Linked DNA regions of Hahella chejuensis KCTC 2396. The protein of the gene in region 1 interacts with the protein of each later gene in a pairwise test. Links are inferred from orthologs where the notes say so. Each region holds a gene or a part of one and is shown in the gene's direction. Other genes may lie near its edges. The genes, in order: sfsA and HCH_RS26225.

Region 1 (7,698 bases):
GAATGATTACGAGTTTGAGGCCGCCTTCAAGCGCGATAGCCACGATCAGGCTGGGGTGTCTTTCTGCGCGAGTTTGCCCTCGGGCGCCGAAGAAGATAGCGAAGAAAATAATCATGGCGCAGAACAGCAGGCTTACAATTCGCGTATCTTCCAAAGGCGCCAGGACATGCAGAGAATTGTCGAGCGCCTGAAACTGCAGCGCCAGCAACGCCAGCGAAGCAAAGCTGATGAAGAGCGTGCTGATGGTGCCGGCGGCCTGACTGCGGTAGCGGAAGGTGAATAAATCCGCCACTGAAGAAAGTTGATAGGATTTGGTGACTCGCAGAACCGGAATCAACAACACTGGCGCAAGGAGAAACGCGCCGCAAACGCCTAAATAGAAAGCCAGAAAGCCGTAACCAAATTCGTAGGCCAGACCGACGGAGCCGTAAAACGCCCAAGCGCTGGCGTAGACGCCGAGCGATAGAACATAGGTAGCGGGGTGTCGGACCCAGCGCAATGGTATCCAGCCGCGCTCAGTGATGTAAGCCAAGCCAAACAATGCGCTTAGATACAAGGCGCCGTAGGCGAACAGGCTCCAGGCGCTAAAATTCATTCGGTCCCCGCTTTCGCTCTAACCAGTATGCGACGACAATCAGCAGGAACCAGATAATGTAAGGCCTGTACCAGGCGCTACCCGGCGCGATCCACCAGTCCATGATCACTGGTGAAAATATATAGACGCCTAAAATCAGCAGAAACACCAAGCGATAGATATACATAGACCGCGTTACCAAAATACCCGGAAGACTAGGTTTGTCCATGTTACTGGAGGAAACGGGAGCATGCAAAATACCTTTTTGGCTTCCCAATTAGTTGTTTTCGCGCACTTATTAAATATAAGCGGGTGAAAACAGGGTAACAGCTTTTAAGCGCTTTATGCGCTGGCGATGTCAGGCAGAGGAACGCTGCGCAGTCCATGAATCTTGTCGCGGGACCAGCGCAGCGTTAGTTGCGGTAAGAGCTCATGAGGCGTTTCGGCTTGCATCAGCTCTATGTTATCAATTAACAGAGCTGTGGCGGCGGCTCGGAGATTGTTCATGATTTGCCGGTTATCCAGCCCAGGGGCCAGGTTCTGTTTGCTGAGTTTGGCGCCGGAAGCGTCGACGACAACCGGGAAGTGTCCGACTTGCGGACACGCTCTACCCAGCGCCTGATACATTTGATACTGCAATGGCGTGGAGTCGAGCAGGTCGGAACCGCGAATGATATGGCTGACGCCTTGTGCCAAATCATCGCAAACGACCGCCAGTTGGTAGGAGAAAAAGCCTTCTTTGCGCCGGATGACGAAATCATCCAACTCTCCATGCAGGCGGTAGGGAACGGCGCCTTGTATCAAGTCGTTAAAACTGTGTTCTGCGTCTGTTACAGCGAATCGGTAGGCGTACTCGGCGCCTGGGGGCGTTTGACGTAAGCGGCAGGCGTCCAGATGGCGACCGTGGCGCTCAGACAACTCTTTGCGACTGCAAGGGCAGGGATAGGCGTGGCCGTTTGCAAGCAATTGCGCCAGCAGCTCGCTGTAGGCGGAAAGTCGGTGAGATTGATAGATAATGCTTTCGTCCCACAGCATGCCGTGCGCTTCGAGTGTTCGTAGAATGCTGTCAGCGGCGCCGGGGACTTCCCGTAGAGGATCGATGTCTTCGATACGAACGAGCCAGATGCCTTGTCTGCTGCGCGCGTCAAGATAGCTGGCCAGTGCGCCGACCAACGAGCCGAAGTGAAGAGGGCCTGTGGGTGAGGGCGCGAAGCGCCCTCGATAGATATCCGAAGAGACTGCCTGCATAAAGACGCGGGCGAGGCCGGATTAGATGCCGGTTTGCTTTTCCCGAATTTCCGCCAGCGTTTTGCAGTCAATGCACAGCGTAGCGGTTGGGCGGGCTTCCAAACGGCGAATGCCGATTTCCACGCCGCAGGATTCACAAAAACCGTAATCTTCCCGATCAATCTGATCGATAGTCTGGTCAATTTTCTTGATCAGCTTACGCTCTCTGTCGCGAGTGCGCAGTTCCAAGCTGAATTCTTCTTCCTGAGTCGCCCTATCGCTGGGGTCTGCATAGTTGGCCGCGTCTTCTTGCATATGGTGCATGGTGCGGTCTACTTCTTCCATGAGCTCTTGTTTCCAGTCCAGCAGGATCTGTTTGAAATGCTCCAGCTGAGCAGGGCTCATGTATTCTTCGTTGTCACCAATTTCATACGGAGTAAAATTCGTGAACTTACCAGCGCTACCCGCTTTTTCATTTGGCATATCTTCTGCCTCGTCTAGTCACTTCTCAATACCAAGTAGTGTAGGCTCCCGCGCCCGCACTGGACTCATATTTGCTAATATTCGCGATTTGTCAGGATTTAAGCGAGCGAAACATAGCAGATAACTGAACTGATCGCCAACCCTTATTTATTTCAAAGTAGTCCAATTTAATGCGATTGCTATTTTCGGTGTTTATCAGTGCAAATAAGGAGTCATTTTTTGAAAATCGATATAGTTCCAACGCCCGGACGATTGCTGAAACGTTACAAGCGGTTTCTGGCGGATATCCAGCTTCCCGATGGCGCTGAGCTGACCATCCACTGCCCGAACACGGGGGCGATGACGGGGTGCGCTGAGCCCGGAAGTCTTGTGTACTACAGCGACTCCGGCAATCCCGCCCGCAAGTATCGACATACTTGGGAATTGGTGGAGACCCCAGCCGGAGAGTTCGCGTGCGTGAATACGGCGCGTCCGAACCAACTTGTGGGTGAGGCGGTTGACGCCGGCGTGATCAAGGAATTGCAGGGATATCCTTTAAAGAAGGCTGAAGTGAAGTTCGGGGATCAGAACAGCCGGGCTGATTGGATGCTTTCCGGTTCCTCCGAGCTTCCCGACTGTTATGTAGAAGTGAAAAACGTCACTCTTTGCTTGCATGGGCGTGGATATTTTCCCGATGCCGTGAGTACCCGCGGTCAAAAGCATTTGGAGGAGCTGATGTCTGTGGTGAGAAATGGAAAGCGGGCCGCACTGGTATTTTGCGTCAACCATAGCGGTATTTCCGTAGTGAGTCCCGCCACTCACATTGATGCTCGTTACGGGGCTTTGCTATCGGAAGCTATAGAGGCGGGCGTGGAAGTGTTGGCGTATAAATCGGAGATTACGCCAGGGGAAATAAGACTGACTCAAAAATTAGAGGTAACGCCGTTTGATTCAGAAGCGTTCTAAATCTGCGTCAACAGGGCAGATATAGAAGCGCCATTCGTCGTCAGCGCGCTCCATTTCCAGTCGTTGAAGAGATTGTCCCTGGCACGGGCCGCTGATGCACTCTCCAGAGTGGATCAAAAACAGCGCGCCGTGTGTAGCGCAGTGGATAAATTGCCGGGCTTGGTCGAGAAACTGGTCCGGCATCCATTCCAGCTCTATGCCCAAATGCGGGCAGCTGTTGACGTAGGCGAACAAGGCGTTGCGTTGCTTAACCACAAAGACACTGTTGTCGGCTAACTGGAAGCCGCGGCAGGCGCCGTCCGCCAACTGATCCAGCTCGCGCGCCGGTACGCCGCCCAGCAGTTTTCGTGACGCCATGAAATAGCTAGAGCGCAGCGGAATCGCCAGTCAGGCGGCGGTTCAGATCGTTGATGGTCCGAGCCATATTTTCCAATAAATGGAAACAGGTCTCCGGGTGAGCGTGAATCAGGCTGACGAACTGGGTTTTTGGCACCGCCATGACAGTGCATGAATTTCCCGCCACAACGGTGGCGTTGCGAGGGGCGTTGGTCAGCGCGGCGATAGCGCCGAAAATTTCCCCTTCATGCACTTCACCGACTTCCTGTTCATCGATAAAGACCTTCGCATCGCCCTTCATCATGGTGTAGACGTTGTCTGCTTCTTCACCCTGGCGAATGATGACATCCCCCGGCTTGTAGCGAGTAAACCCGGCCTGAGGGCGGTGTTGTTCTTTACTGATATCGCCGTAGGAGTGGCTGAAAAGGGTCATCAGACCGACGACATAGCTTTGCCATGTGTTAGAGAGTTGCTGGTTTTCTTTCATCAGTTCCTGAAAAGCGACGGGAGAAAAGCAATCCAGCTCTACTGGGTCTTCACACACATAGCTGACAGTCGCCGCTTTAATGCCGCCTTCAATACCAGCGACATCTCCGGGTTGAAGGATATAGGCGACCCGGTTGTCCATGACGGCCGAGAGCATCCCGCGTCGCACCAGGCACAAGTGGCCGCGGGGAATGCGCGTGAACAAATCTGTGCCGGGGTAGAGTTCTATATTGTTCGGGCTGGGAGGAAGCAATCTTTGCAGGCTGCGCGCGGAGCTGTTTACATATTCGAGCAGGCCTTCGACGGAGGCCACGTGTTCACCAAGTAAAAACATAGGTCCGGTTCCGGTTCAACGACGGTAGCGTAGGCGCGTGCCATGGGTGACTGACATAACAATTTCGTCTGGAGACAGCTCTTCAGGAAAGTAACAGCCTGATATTTTGGTGCTGGCGATGCTGGCTCCTTCCAGATCCGCTTTGCGGAAGTCGATGCCGCGCAGATCCGCTCCTCGAAAGTACGCGCCTTTAAGATCCAGGCCCGATGCGTCAAGGCCTCGCAAATCCAGGCCGCGAAAGTCGCAGAGTTCAAAGCTGGGAACAGGGGTGGACTGTTTCTGCTTATTGAACTCATCGACCTTTTCAGAACGAAGTAGTTGATAAAGAGAGTGATCTATTATCTTGACCCGTTCCATTGACCTGCACCTCCGGAAAGAATTCTGCGACTTGGCGGATAAGGCCGCCCTGAGTAAACGCTAATCGGGGCGCCGTGACAATAACGACGCATAATCGCAGTATAGACAGAGGTTTAAGTCAAGTCATGTAGTCTTCCGTAACAAAACGGAACGATAAAACGACGCAATAGCAATGGATATGGGTTGAGTCAGCGCAGCTTAAGCTGCGCCGAGACGTTGCACTAACTTTTCGGTCAGAGTCTGAATGTCCTCTGAGCTATCGGTAGCAACCACTAACACGTGAGGCAGCTCGTCTTCCTGGAAGGGTTCATCCCGGGTGAGTTGTTTGTGCATGACTTCCACACCGGCTTCAGCGGGGTCGTCGTTCTTTTCCTTGCGACGGTTTAGACGGCGCTCGATTTCATCCAGAGGCACCCGGCAGTCCACTACTGCGAACGGAACGCCTTCCTCTTCCGCGACTTTTTCCATTTGTTGACGTTGATCATAACGGAGGAAAGTGGCGTCAATGATCACTGCTGCCCCGCAGTGCAACAGGGCGCGGGCGGTGTCAGCGAGATGGGAGTAGGTTTTAATTGAGGCGTCTTTGTTATAGATGCCTTGGTCACTGCCGGAGGCGCCAGTGCTGTCGAGATGAGAAAAACCGAACAGGCGCTTACGCTCGACGTCCGAACGTAGGCGAATGGCGCTCAACCGCTCCAGCAAACGGGAGGTGATGGTGGACTTGCCTGTGCCGGAAACGCCATGGGTAATGAGTAAAAAGCGTGTGGGAACATCCATATAGCTTTCCGCCAATTCCAGGTACTTACGGTATTTGCGCACCTGCTCCGCCTTCGCCTCCTCGCTCAATCCCGGCGCGCCAAGGGTAAACAGCGCCACTTTGCATCTCACCATTGCGCGATATGACTTATAGAAAGGCAGTAACTCAGCGCCGGCGTAGTCGCCGGTAATTTCCAGATATTTATTCAGAAACCGGTAGGAGAGGTGCTTCATGCCCCGATCTTCCAGATCCATCATCAGGAAGGCGAGGTCGTTGTAAACATCTGTCCAGCGAAAGTCTTCGTTAAACTCGATGCAGTCGAACAGAGTGACCCTGTTTTCAAACAAGGTTACGTTGCCAAGATGCACGTCTCCGTGACATTCCCGCACAAAGCCTTTGTCTTTGCGTGACTGCAGAAATGGACGCAGGCGCTCGTAAGTACTTTGCGCCCAGCCTTCGATGTATTCCAGTTGTCGCAATTCCGCCGCGTCAGACAACATCGGGCGGACTTGGTCGAAGTTTTGTTGCACTGGCGCAAAAACTTGTTCGGGATCGCCAAATTCACTGCTGCTGTCGGCGACGGCGGACTCTTGCATGTGGAAATCTGCGAGTTGCTGGCTGAGGGCGTCCAGATAGCGGGGCAGTTTATCTGAATCATTGGGTAGTTTGCTGAGCAGATCGTTGGGGTTGAACTGCTTCATTTTGACTGCATATTCGATTACGTCGCCATTGCCGTCGATGGAGGGTTTCGCCTCTGAGCCGGTAATTCTGACCAACCCCAGGTAAATCTCAGGAGCAAGGCGACGATTGAGCCGTAGTTCTTCCTCGCAATAGAAGCGGCGGCGCTCCAGATCTGTGAAATTAAGAAAGCCGAAATCCATGGGTTTCTTGATTTTGTAGGCGTATGGCCCGGTCAGGATGACCCAGGAGATATGTGTTTCGACGAGTTGAAACTGTGTGACGGGATGTCCATAGACTGCCGGATCCTGCAGCGCTTTGATTAAGCTCTCGCTCACGCGTCGCTCCTTCTTATTTAATATTGCGAGGGTTTCATGCCACTGATTGCTGAAATTGGTTATGATAACCGCCGCGACCGCCCGAAAAACAATCATCTGGCGCACATCTAACATCCTGAAACAACGCGTTTCAACGAGAATAAAAGGCAGCCGCGCCAGCAGACTAGAGCTTAAACCATCTACATTCCCATGTCGAAACCTAAAACAGCCCGCAAGCCTGCAAATAAGCGGCCCGGCAAGAAAAAGACCGCACCAAAAAGACGCATCCTTTCCATCCTTTTTAAAGTGACTTTGGTTCTCTCCGTCTTACTGGTGATTTGGACCATTTATCTGGATGCGACCGTAAGAGAGAAGTTTGAGGGTAAACGCTGGCAGCTACCTGCCCAGGTGTTCGCGCGTCCCATGGAGTTCTTCCCTGGTCAGAACTACACCCGAGGGCAGGTTGAGGAAGAATTGAAGAGTCTGGGGTACCGGCGCACGGATCGCCCTGGACAGCCGGGAACCTATTCCATGCCTTCCAGCGCACTGGAAGTGTACAGCCGTTCGTTCAAATATCCCGATGGGGACCAGAAAGCACAGAAGTTCCGCCTGGACTTCGATGGACAGGGCATTAGCCGCGTGAGCGCCGGCGGAACGGATACGAACTGGGCCAGACTTGAGCCCGTGCTCATTGGCGGCATATATCCCGCCCAGCATGAAGACCGCCTGTTGGTGAACCTCAAGGAAGTCCCAGATAGCCTGAAAAAGGCGCTGGTGGCGGTAGAGGATAAGAATTTCTACTCCCACTACGGCGTATCGCCTCTATCCATAATGCGGGCGACCTGGGTGAATATCCGCGCTGGGCGCGTGGTGCAGGGCGGCAGCACCTTGACGCAGCAGCTGGTGAAAAACTTTTACTTGTCCAGCGACCAGACCATCTGGCGCAAGTTCAACGAGGCTATTATGGCCTTGCTGCTGGAATGGCATTACGAGAAAGATGAAATTCTGGAAGCCTATTGTAATGAGATATTCCTGGGGCAGGCTGGCGCACGAGCTATACACGGCTTCGGAATGGCCAGTCAGTTCTACTTCGGTGTACCGGTACAGGATTTGACGCCGGAGAAATCCGCCCTTCTGGTGGCAATTGTTAAAGGCGCTTCTTACTACAACCCGCGTAAACATCCTGAACGTGCGCAAAAGCGCC
Region 2 (7,706 bases), 430 kb from region 1 along the record:
ACGTTGTATATTCTCCGCGACCCAGGCGTTCAAGTGCGACACTGCGTCGGTGTTCATCACCAACAAGCTCCACAAGATGAAAAGCAACAGCGCGCAGGAGCCCAGAAGAAAGGAGCTGATAGGATATTCTTTGACGCCGCCACGGAGACTATAGCTGTTGGACCATAAACGGCCGACGCCAGGGCGCTTAGCGCCGAAACGGAGCAGGGAACGGTAAAGCTTGCCGCTGGGGCGCAATTGATAATGAAACTGAGTAAACAGGCTGGCCAGACTCACCAGGACCAGAACGACGACGGTTAATACCGGGTAGAAATGCGGAGGCAATGGCGCACGCGTGTCGATAGCGGCGCCGACCAGAAAACCGGGTACGACATACAAGGGCGCCCAGGCCAGAGCGGATAACAGATTAAAGGTAAAGAAGCGGCGCGCGCTCATATTGAGCATCCCCGCCACCAGGGGAATGACAGGACGGACGGGGCCTATGAAGCGCCCGATAATGACGCTTTTTCCGCCATGGCGCTGAAAGAAGCTTTCTCCTTGCGTCAGCAGGTCAGGGTATTTCGACAAAGGCCACAACCCGCGAACGCGGACATCCAGGTATTTACCGAGATAGAAACTCAAGCCATCGCCACAGACTGCGCCTAAAAAGGCCGCCATGATGGTCCATTGCAACGCCAGCGCGCCGCCGCCGCAAATCGCCGCGAGACCGAACAGCAATACGACTCCGGGTATGATAATGCCGGCGATAGCCAGGGATTCCAGAAAAGCCACCAGGAAGACGGCGATAGCTAACCAGTCAGGATGCTGTTGCATCCAAATGAGAAGAGAATTCGGAGACACAGTGTTTCCTTTGCAACTGAAACTATTGGCGCATCGCCCGATTGTAAGTATCTCCAGGTGAGCGCTTTTCGGAGGGCTATTTTAAGCTGCAGGCGGCCTTTTTTCTAACTTTCCGCCCTGAAAGACTGGTAATGTTTGGCCGCTCACGCGGGCGTACAGGTAGACCAGGAAAGAGTAAGTGACCTGATCATTTGGCGGCGACAGGAGCCTGAATGGCTCCGGTTATTTGGACTTGCTTAGCACCACGCGGTTATGACCGGATTGCTGGGCCTGCTTTAAAGCGGTCAACGCCCGGTCCGTCAGAGCCTGATCGTCTGTTTCTCCGGATTTCCGCGTCAGGCAACCTACGCTGACAGTGAGACTGTCGATAATTGGCCAGGTATGCTCCTCCACACTGCGACGTAAACGCTCCGCGATCACCAGCAACCCTTCTTCTGGCGTCATCGGCAACATAATGAAAAAGCGGCCATTATCGACGTAGTAGATACTGTCGCCCGCTCGGGTCATTTGCAGGAGTTGGGCGCCGAATTGAGAAAGCAGCTCATTAATGAAATTCTGCCCCTGCACTTCGCGCTGCTGATCGAAAAAGTCGACTTCCAATACCACCAGAGACAAGGGGTGGGACGTGGCTTCCGAACGAGAAATTTCCTGCTTGAGAGAGAATTCCAGGTGCTTTTGATTGTAGGCGCCGGTGAGTGGGTCTTTGATGGACGCATGCACCAGAAAGCGGGATTTATGGTGATACAAATAGGCGTAGACGCCGGCCAGGCCGACTAACAGCGCATAACTGGTGGCGAAACGCAGCGTGCTATAGAAAGAGTCGCTGTATGACAGAGCGACGCTGCTGATGAGCAAGGTGACAATATTGAAAGTAAACGCGGGGCGCAGAGGAAGAAGCAAAAAGCTGAACAGCCCGATGCCATACAGCCAATGTACGATCGCCTTTTGACCGCCGCTCAGCTGTAGCGAGACCACCACGAGCATAACGGTCAACACCGCGAGATGACCGCCATAGGCGTTCAGGTCGCTGCGTCGAGCCCAGGCGTAAATGGCTCCGAACAGCATCGCCGGCGCCAGTAGAATGCTCATGTAAAACAGGTCATATAAGCCGTAGCGAACATTTTGTACGGACATGAACAAGAGCAGGAACAACGTCGCCAGGTATAAGGCGATGCGCGTACGGGTGCGTAAATAGGATTCAGCCAGCAAGTGTCGCTCCTCCGTCGGATTCCACTTCCAGGAAATCAGTCTGTTGATTCGCGCCTTTGTTGCGGGCGAATGTGAGCGCGCGACGGGCGTTGGCGATCAGCGTTTCTGGAGTATCGCCAACATTGAGCGTCGCCAGTCCCAGGCTGACGGTGACTGTGATCTCGCGCGTGCTCAGCGCCTGTTTTGCTTTCACTCTCAACTGCGATGCTTTCTTCGTCGCCTCTCTGGAGTTGCAGTGGGGCAGCAGAATAATAAAGTCCACGTTTTCATAACGATAGTAGCTGTCGAACAGGCGTAGATTCTCATGCAGCATGCGACCCAGCCTGTGCAGAATGTGATCTTTATCGTCGGCGGAGGCGTGCTCCAGGGAGTTGCTATCAATGCTCAAGGCCAGAATAGACAAGTCAGTGCCTTCGCGCTCGCTGCGCTGAATTTCCTTGTCGAGGTCTTGCGCCAGATACTCGCGGGTGGACGCCAGAGTAAGGTTGTCGGTGCGGCGCAACGGCTTGAGCTGCTGTTCTTTGATCTCGCGCAGATACACAAAAGCCAGAGACATGGCCAAGCTCAATAAGTAGATGAAGAAGATCTGCACTTTTTCCGGCCCCTGATAATAGCCGATAAGCGCCAGCGCTAATGCGATGGAGTAAGCGGAGGTGACGATAGTCGCCACTTGAATCCGATAAATCAGAAAGGCGATCAACGGCACAATGTAGCACCATTGCTCGGCGGTGCCCGGATAGCGCACCATGGCCGCCAGGGTGATGATCACCAGAAACACCACGATGACATGGGACAACCATAACGGAGCGGGTTGCTCTCCATGGCGTTGATTGAGCTTGCCGTTGGCCAGCAACAGGCCTGCGAATACGCCGGCGACGCCGGCCATCAACCACTCTGCGAAGAGTGCGGCGCCCAGCGCCAAAAGTGCGGCGACTACCGCCGCGAGAGAATAAGCTTTACTGCGCAGTTGGTTGTTTAGCTCAACGGGCGTCATGTTGTTTTATGTTATGCATCGGGGATTTGAGTATAAGTTGTCAGTATTATTCAGCATTTGCTGATGTATAATAGCCAGTTTACATCATGTTTCGGAAATACCAAGCAGAGGTCTTAGACTGCATGGATATAAATGCCTACATGCGCGAAGTGGGGAGCGAAGCCCGCTCGGCGTCCCGATTGATCGCTAAAGCGGACACCGGCGTCAAGAACAAAGCGCTGATCGCTACTGCGGAAGCTATCGACGCCGCGCGAGAAGAACTGATGGCCGCTAACGCCAAAGATCTGGAGTCCGGTCGGGCGAATGGCCTGGACGCTGCATTGCTTGATCGTCTGGAGCTGACGCCGGCCCGTATCGACGCTATGATCAAAGGGTTGCATCAGGTTGCAGCACTGCCGGACCCGGTAGGCGAAATTACGGGTCTTAACTATCGTCCCAGCGGAATTCAAGTCGGCAAAATGCGCGTGCCGTTAGGCGTTGTGGGCATCATCTATGAGTCTCGTCCCAATGTGACCGTTGAAGCGGCCAGCCTGTGTTTGAAATCAGGCAACGCCACCATTCTGCGCGGGGGCTCTGAAGCCATTCATTCCAATCAGGCGATCGCCGCCTGTATCGAAAATGGTTTGAAAACAGCGGGTTTGCCTGCATCAGTGGTGCAGGTGATCAAGACGACGGATCGCGCTGCTGTGGGCGAACTGATTACCATGCCTGATTATGTCGACGTTATCGTCCCTCGTGGCGGCAAGGGACTGATCGAGCGCATCAGTCGCGAAGCCAGGGTGCCTGTCATAAAGCATCTGGATGGCGTCTGCCATGTTTTTATCGACCGCGATGCGGATCTGAATAAAGCCCTGACTATTGCGGTTAACTCGAAAACCCAGCGTTACGGCACGTGTAATACTATGGAGACGCTATTGGTGGACGCGCCTGTCGCCGCAACCATTTTGCCGCAGTTGGCGCAAGCCTACGCCGAGAAAGGCGTTGAGTTGCGGGGCTGCGAGCGAACCCGGGAAATCCTGCCGCAGGCGTTGAGCGCAGTGGAAGCGGATTGGTCCGAAGAATATCTGGCGCCGATTCTGGCGATCAAGGTAGTTGAAAACCTGGATGAGGCGATAGCTCATATCAATCACTATGGCTCGCATCATACTGACGCGATCGTGACGGAGAGCTACAGCAAAGGCCGTCGTTTTCTGACGGAGGTAGACTCCAGCTCGGTGATGATCAACGCATCCACACGATTCGCTGACGGCTTTGAATATGGCTTGGGCGCGGAAATCGGCATTTCCACCGATAAAATTCATGCGCGTGGTCCCGTCGGACTGGAAGGGCTGACCTCACAAAAATACGTGGTGCTCGGAGATGGCCATATTAGGCAGTAACGGGCGCGAGGCGAGTTTTCCTACCTGATCATGCAGGAACATTCTCCCATAGTGCTGCTTGGCGGCACTTTCGATCCCATACATTTCGGTCACTTGCGTACGGCGCTGGAACTACAGCAGCACTTCGGCGAGTCAGCCGAAGTGCGCCTGATTCCCTGTGGCGACCCGCGTCATCGCTCGGCTCCCAAGGCGTCCGGGGAACATCGTCTAGCCATGCTGCGGCTGGCGTTGGAAGGAGAACCAAGCTTGCGTATTGACGAAGTTGAGGTTCGCAGAACTGGCGCCAGCTATACGGTGGATACGCTGTTGGAGCTGCGTCAAGAGGTAGGTAATCTGCGGCCGTTGATATTTGTTATGGGGACTGACGCATTCGAGTCACTGCCAAAATGGCGAAGATGGCTGGAAATTATTCAATTAGCCCATATAATGGTGGTTAACAGACCGGGTTGGTCATTTTGTGAGCAAGGTGAATTGGGAGATTTTTTGCGTCAGCACTCCGCAGAGAGCAATAACGACCTGATACGCCAGCCTGCCGGAAAGGTTGGATTTATTACGCTTACCCAAATGGGAATTTCCAGTTCCAAGGTGCGTGAGCTGATCGGCTTGCGCCTATCCCCCCGTTTCTTACTACCGGATTCGGTGTGGCGATATATTCGCCAGCATCGTTTGTATGGCGCTGTGAATGCCTAGGGCGCTTTTCCTTAATTATTGCAACGCGACAGTTATTGGAAACCGCTTGCGGGCGGCGGGCGCCGCATTATTTAAATATTCTTTAACCCCCCCCTCTATGAGGCGTTATGGAGACTGAAAATCTGAAAGAGATAGTCATTAAAGCACTGGAAGATATCAAAGCAAAAGATATCTCCGTGCTGGATGTAAAAGACCGCACCAGCGTAACGGACTACATGGTTATCGCCAGCGGAACCTCAAATCGTCACGTTAAATCCATCGCGGATAACGTCATTGCTGAAGTCAAAGCCAACGGCGGTCGTCCGCTGGGCTCTGAAGGCGGCGCGGCGTCCGATTGGATCCTGGTGGATCTGGGCGATATCGTGGTTCATGTCATGCTGCCGTCGTCCCGGGAGTTTTATGATCTGGAGCGCTTCTGGCGCGATTCGCCAGTGGCGGAATCCATGTCGCATCACGTGTAATTCCGGCGATAAAGTATTTATTGACGATTAAAGAATTACAGTGCGGATAAAGCTAATCGCAGTGGGCGGTAAAATGCCTGGCTGGGTTGAGCAGGGTTATAACGAGTACGTTAAACGTATGCCTCGTGACATGCCCTTGCAGCTCATCGAAATACCCATGCCCAGGCGTCAAAAGAACGCGGACCCGCATAAGCTCAAGATCCAGGAAGGAGAGAGCATTTTGCAGTCACTGGGTTCCGGCGATCATGTCGTCGCATTGGAAGTCGAAGGCAAGTCATGGTCCACTCCCCAATTGTCGCAACAAATGGAGCGCTGGCGCATGTCCGGGCAGGATGTCGCTTTGCTGGTGGGAGGACCGGACGGGCTGAGCGATGCGTGTCGAGCGAGAGCGAATCAACAATGGTCGCTGTCGCCGTTGACGCTGCCGCATCCGTTGGTTCGAGTGCTGCTCGCGGAGCAGCTTTATCGAGCCTGGACCATATTGCAAGGACATCCTTACCACCGGGAATAATCAATATACCGGCGTCAGGCCTGATCAAGGCGGGGAGACCAAGCGGGCGGGCCGCACAGACGGCCCCGGCCCTGATTGAGGGCGGCTCCAAATTGAAGATTGACTGAGTCGTTTCCCGAATTAAAGGAGAAAAGGAGGTAAGTATGGGAATAATGGAAAGATAGTAAGTACCGTCCTCGGATAGATAGGACTAAGATAATAGCGCCTGCGTCCGCGACCAGAATAATATCTACCGGCGGAGCCTGACATAACCAGCAACTGACGGTATTGACCACAAAGAGCCATGGCTTCCCGAGAGCTGAAAGACCACTTCCGCGAGCAACGCATTTTTTTCCAACGGGCCATTTGGGCTGCACTGGGAGTGATCGCCTTGAGCCTTGCGCTGTTTGCGCGCTATTACTACCTGCAAATCAGCCAACACGAAGTCTACAAGACCCTTTCTGACCGTAACCGCATGCAGTTGCAATCCATCACGCCCACTCGTGGCTTGATCTATGATCGCAATGGCGTGTTGCTGGCGGATAATCAGCCTACGTTTTCCCTCACATTGGTGAAAGAAAGAACGCAAGATCTGGAAGCCACAATCGCGGAACTACAAGACATTCTTGAGATTACAGAAGATGACGTTGAGTCGTTTCGCAAGCGGATGGGGCAGCGTAGGCGTCCATACGAATCGGTGACATTGAAGTCAAGGCTGACGGAAGAGGAGATCGCTCGCATCGCCGTGAACCGACACCGACTTGCGGGCGTTGAAGTCGAGGCTGAGTTGATCCGCTACTATCCGCTGGGCGACACCCTGGCTCATGTGCTGGGATATGTCGGCCGCATCAGCGAGCGGGAGTTGAAGCAGGTCGACCCCGCCAATTACAGCGGCACGCAGTATTACGGCAAACTTGGCGTGGAGCGTCATTATGAAAGCCTGCTGCATGGCTCCGTTGGCTATCAGACAGTGGAAACTGACGCGCGGGGGCGGGTTTTAAGAGTTCTGGATCGTGCTGCGCCAACCCCTGGCTCCGATATTTCCTTGTACCTGGATGTCAATCTGCAGCGCGCCGCCATAGAGGCGCTGGATGGCAGACGGGGCGCGGTCGTGGCGATAGAGCCTTCCACCGGCGGGATACTTGCGCTGGTCAGTACGCCCAGTTTTGATCCCAACCTGTTTGTCACCGGCATCGACTCCGCGACCTATAAAGCATTGCAGGATTCACCTGACATTCCTCTTTTTAACCGCGCGCTGCGGGGGCAATATCCGCCCGGCTCCACCGTCAAACCGTTTCTGGGTCTGGCGGGATTGGATACGGAAACCATCAACGTTAATACCCGGATATGGGATCCGGGGTGGTATCAGCTTAAAAACGATGACCGCAAGTATCGCGATTGGAAGCGCTCCGGCCATGGCTGGGTGGATCTCAATGCCTCCATTGAGCAATCGTGTGACGTTTTCTTCTACGATATGGCTTTCCGTATGGGGGTCGATAACATGTACGCCTATATGGCGCAGTTCGGCTTCGGTGAGCAGACGGTTTACGACATCGACGAAGCTCAGGATGGCATCTTACCCTCACGAGAGTGGAAGCGCGCGGCGCGGCGACTTCCCTGGTTCCCGGGCGACTCCTTGAATA

Evidence for each region.
Region 2: the proteins of sfsA (region 1) and HCH_RS26225 interact in binary tests that used the Escherichia coli proteins (3 or more experiments, as listed by UniProt). The link is inferred for Hahella chejuensis KCTC 2396 from one-to-one orthologs.

Annotation. Positions count from the first base shown.
Region 1 is NC_007645.1:6,388,027-6,395,724, reverse strand. The notes cover bases 1,574-4,366. They hold sfsA (DNA/RNA nuclease SfsA), read left to right. Parts: upstream 1,574-2,503; coding sequence 2,504-3,229; downstream 3,230-4,366. Other genes in these bases: HCH_RS28190 (Crp/Fnr family transcriptional regulator), read right to left, coding at 3,594-4,366; HCH_RS28195 (Rieske (2Fe-2S) protein), read right to left, coding at 3,215-3,586; dksA (RNA polymerase-binding protein DksA), read right to left, coding at 1,844-2,284; gluQRS (tRNA glutamyl-Q(34) synthetase GluQRS), read right to left, coding at 1,574-1,822. In the rest of the region: HCH_RS28220 (sensor histidine kinase), read right to left, coding at 1-595; HCH_RS34505 (hypothetical protein), read right to left, coding at 585-761; more of gluQRS, read right to left, coding at 917-1,573; more of HCH_RS28190, read right to left, coding at 4,367-4,385; HCH_RS28185 (pentapeptide repeat-containing protein), read right to left, coding at 4,401-4,742; HCH_RS28180 (AAA family ATPase), read right to left, coding at 4,941-6,515; mrcB (penicillin-binding protein 1B), read left to right, coding at 6,705-7,698. UniProt on the Escherichia coli protein: Binds to DNA non-specifically. Could be a regulatory factor involved in maltose metabolism.
Region 2 is NC_007645.1:5,962,055-5,969,760, reverse strand. What follows is about bases 2,493-5,293. They hold HCH_RS26225 (glutamate-5-semialdehyde dehydrogenase), read left to right. Parts: upstream 2,493-3,165; coding sequence 3,166-4,422; downstream 4,423-5,293. Other genes in these bases: rsfS (ribosome silencing factor), read left to right, coding at 5,220-5,293; nadD (nicotinate-nucleotide adenylyltransferase), read left to right, coding at 4,453-5,112; HCH_RS26230 (GGDEF domain-containing protein), read right to left, coding at 2,493-3,043. In the rest of the region: HCH_RS26240 (bifunctional DedA family/phosphatase PAP2 family protein), read right to left, coding at 1-840; HCH_RS26235 (GGDEF domain-containing protein), read right to left, coding at 1,063-2,049; more of HCH_RS26230, read right to left, coding at 2,039-2,492; more of rsfS, read left to right, coding at 5,294-5,573; 23S rRNA (pseudouridine(1915)-N(3))-methyltransferase RlmH, read left to right, coding at 5,614-6,084; mrdA (penicillin-binding protein 2), read left to right, coding at 6,368-7,706. UniProt on the Escherichia coli protein: Catalyzes the NADPH-dependent reduction of L-glutamate 5-phosphate into L-glutamate 5-semialdehyde and phosphate. The product spontaneously undergoes cyclization to form 1-pyrroline-5-carboxylate.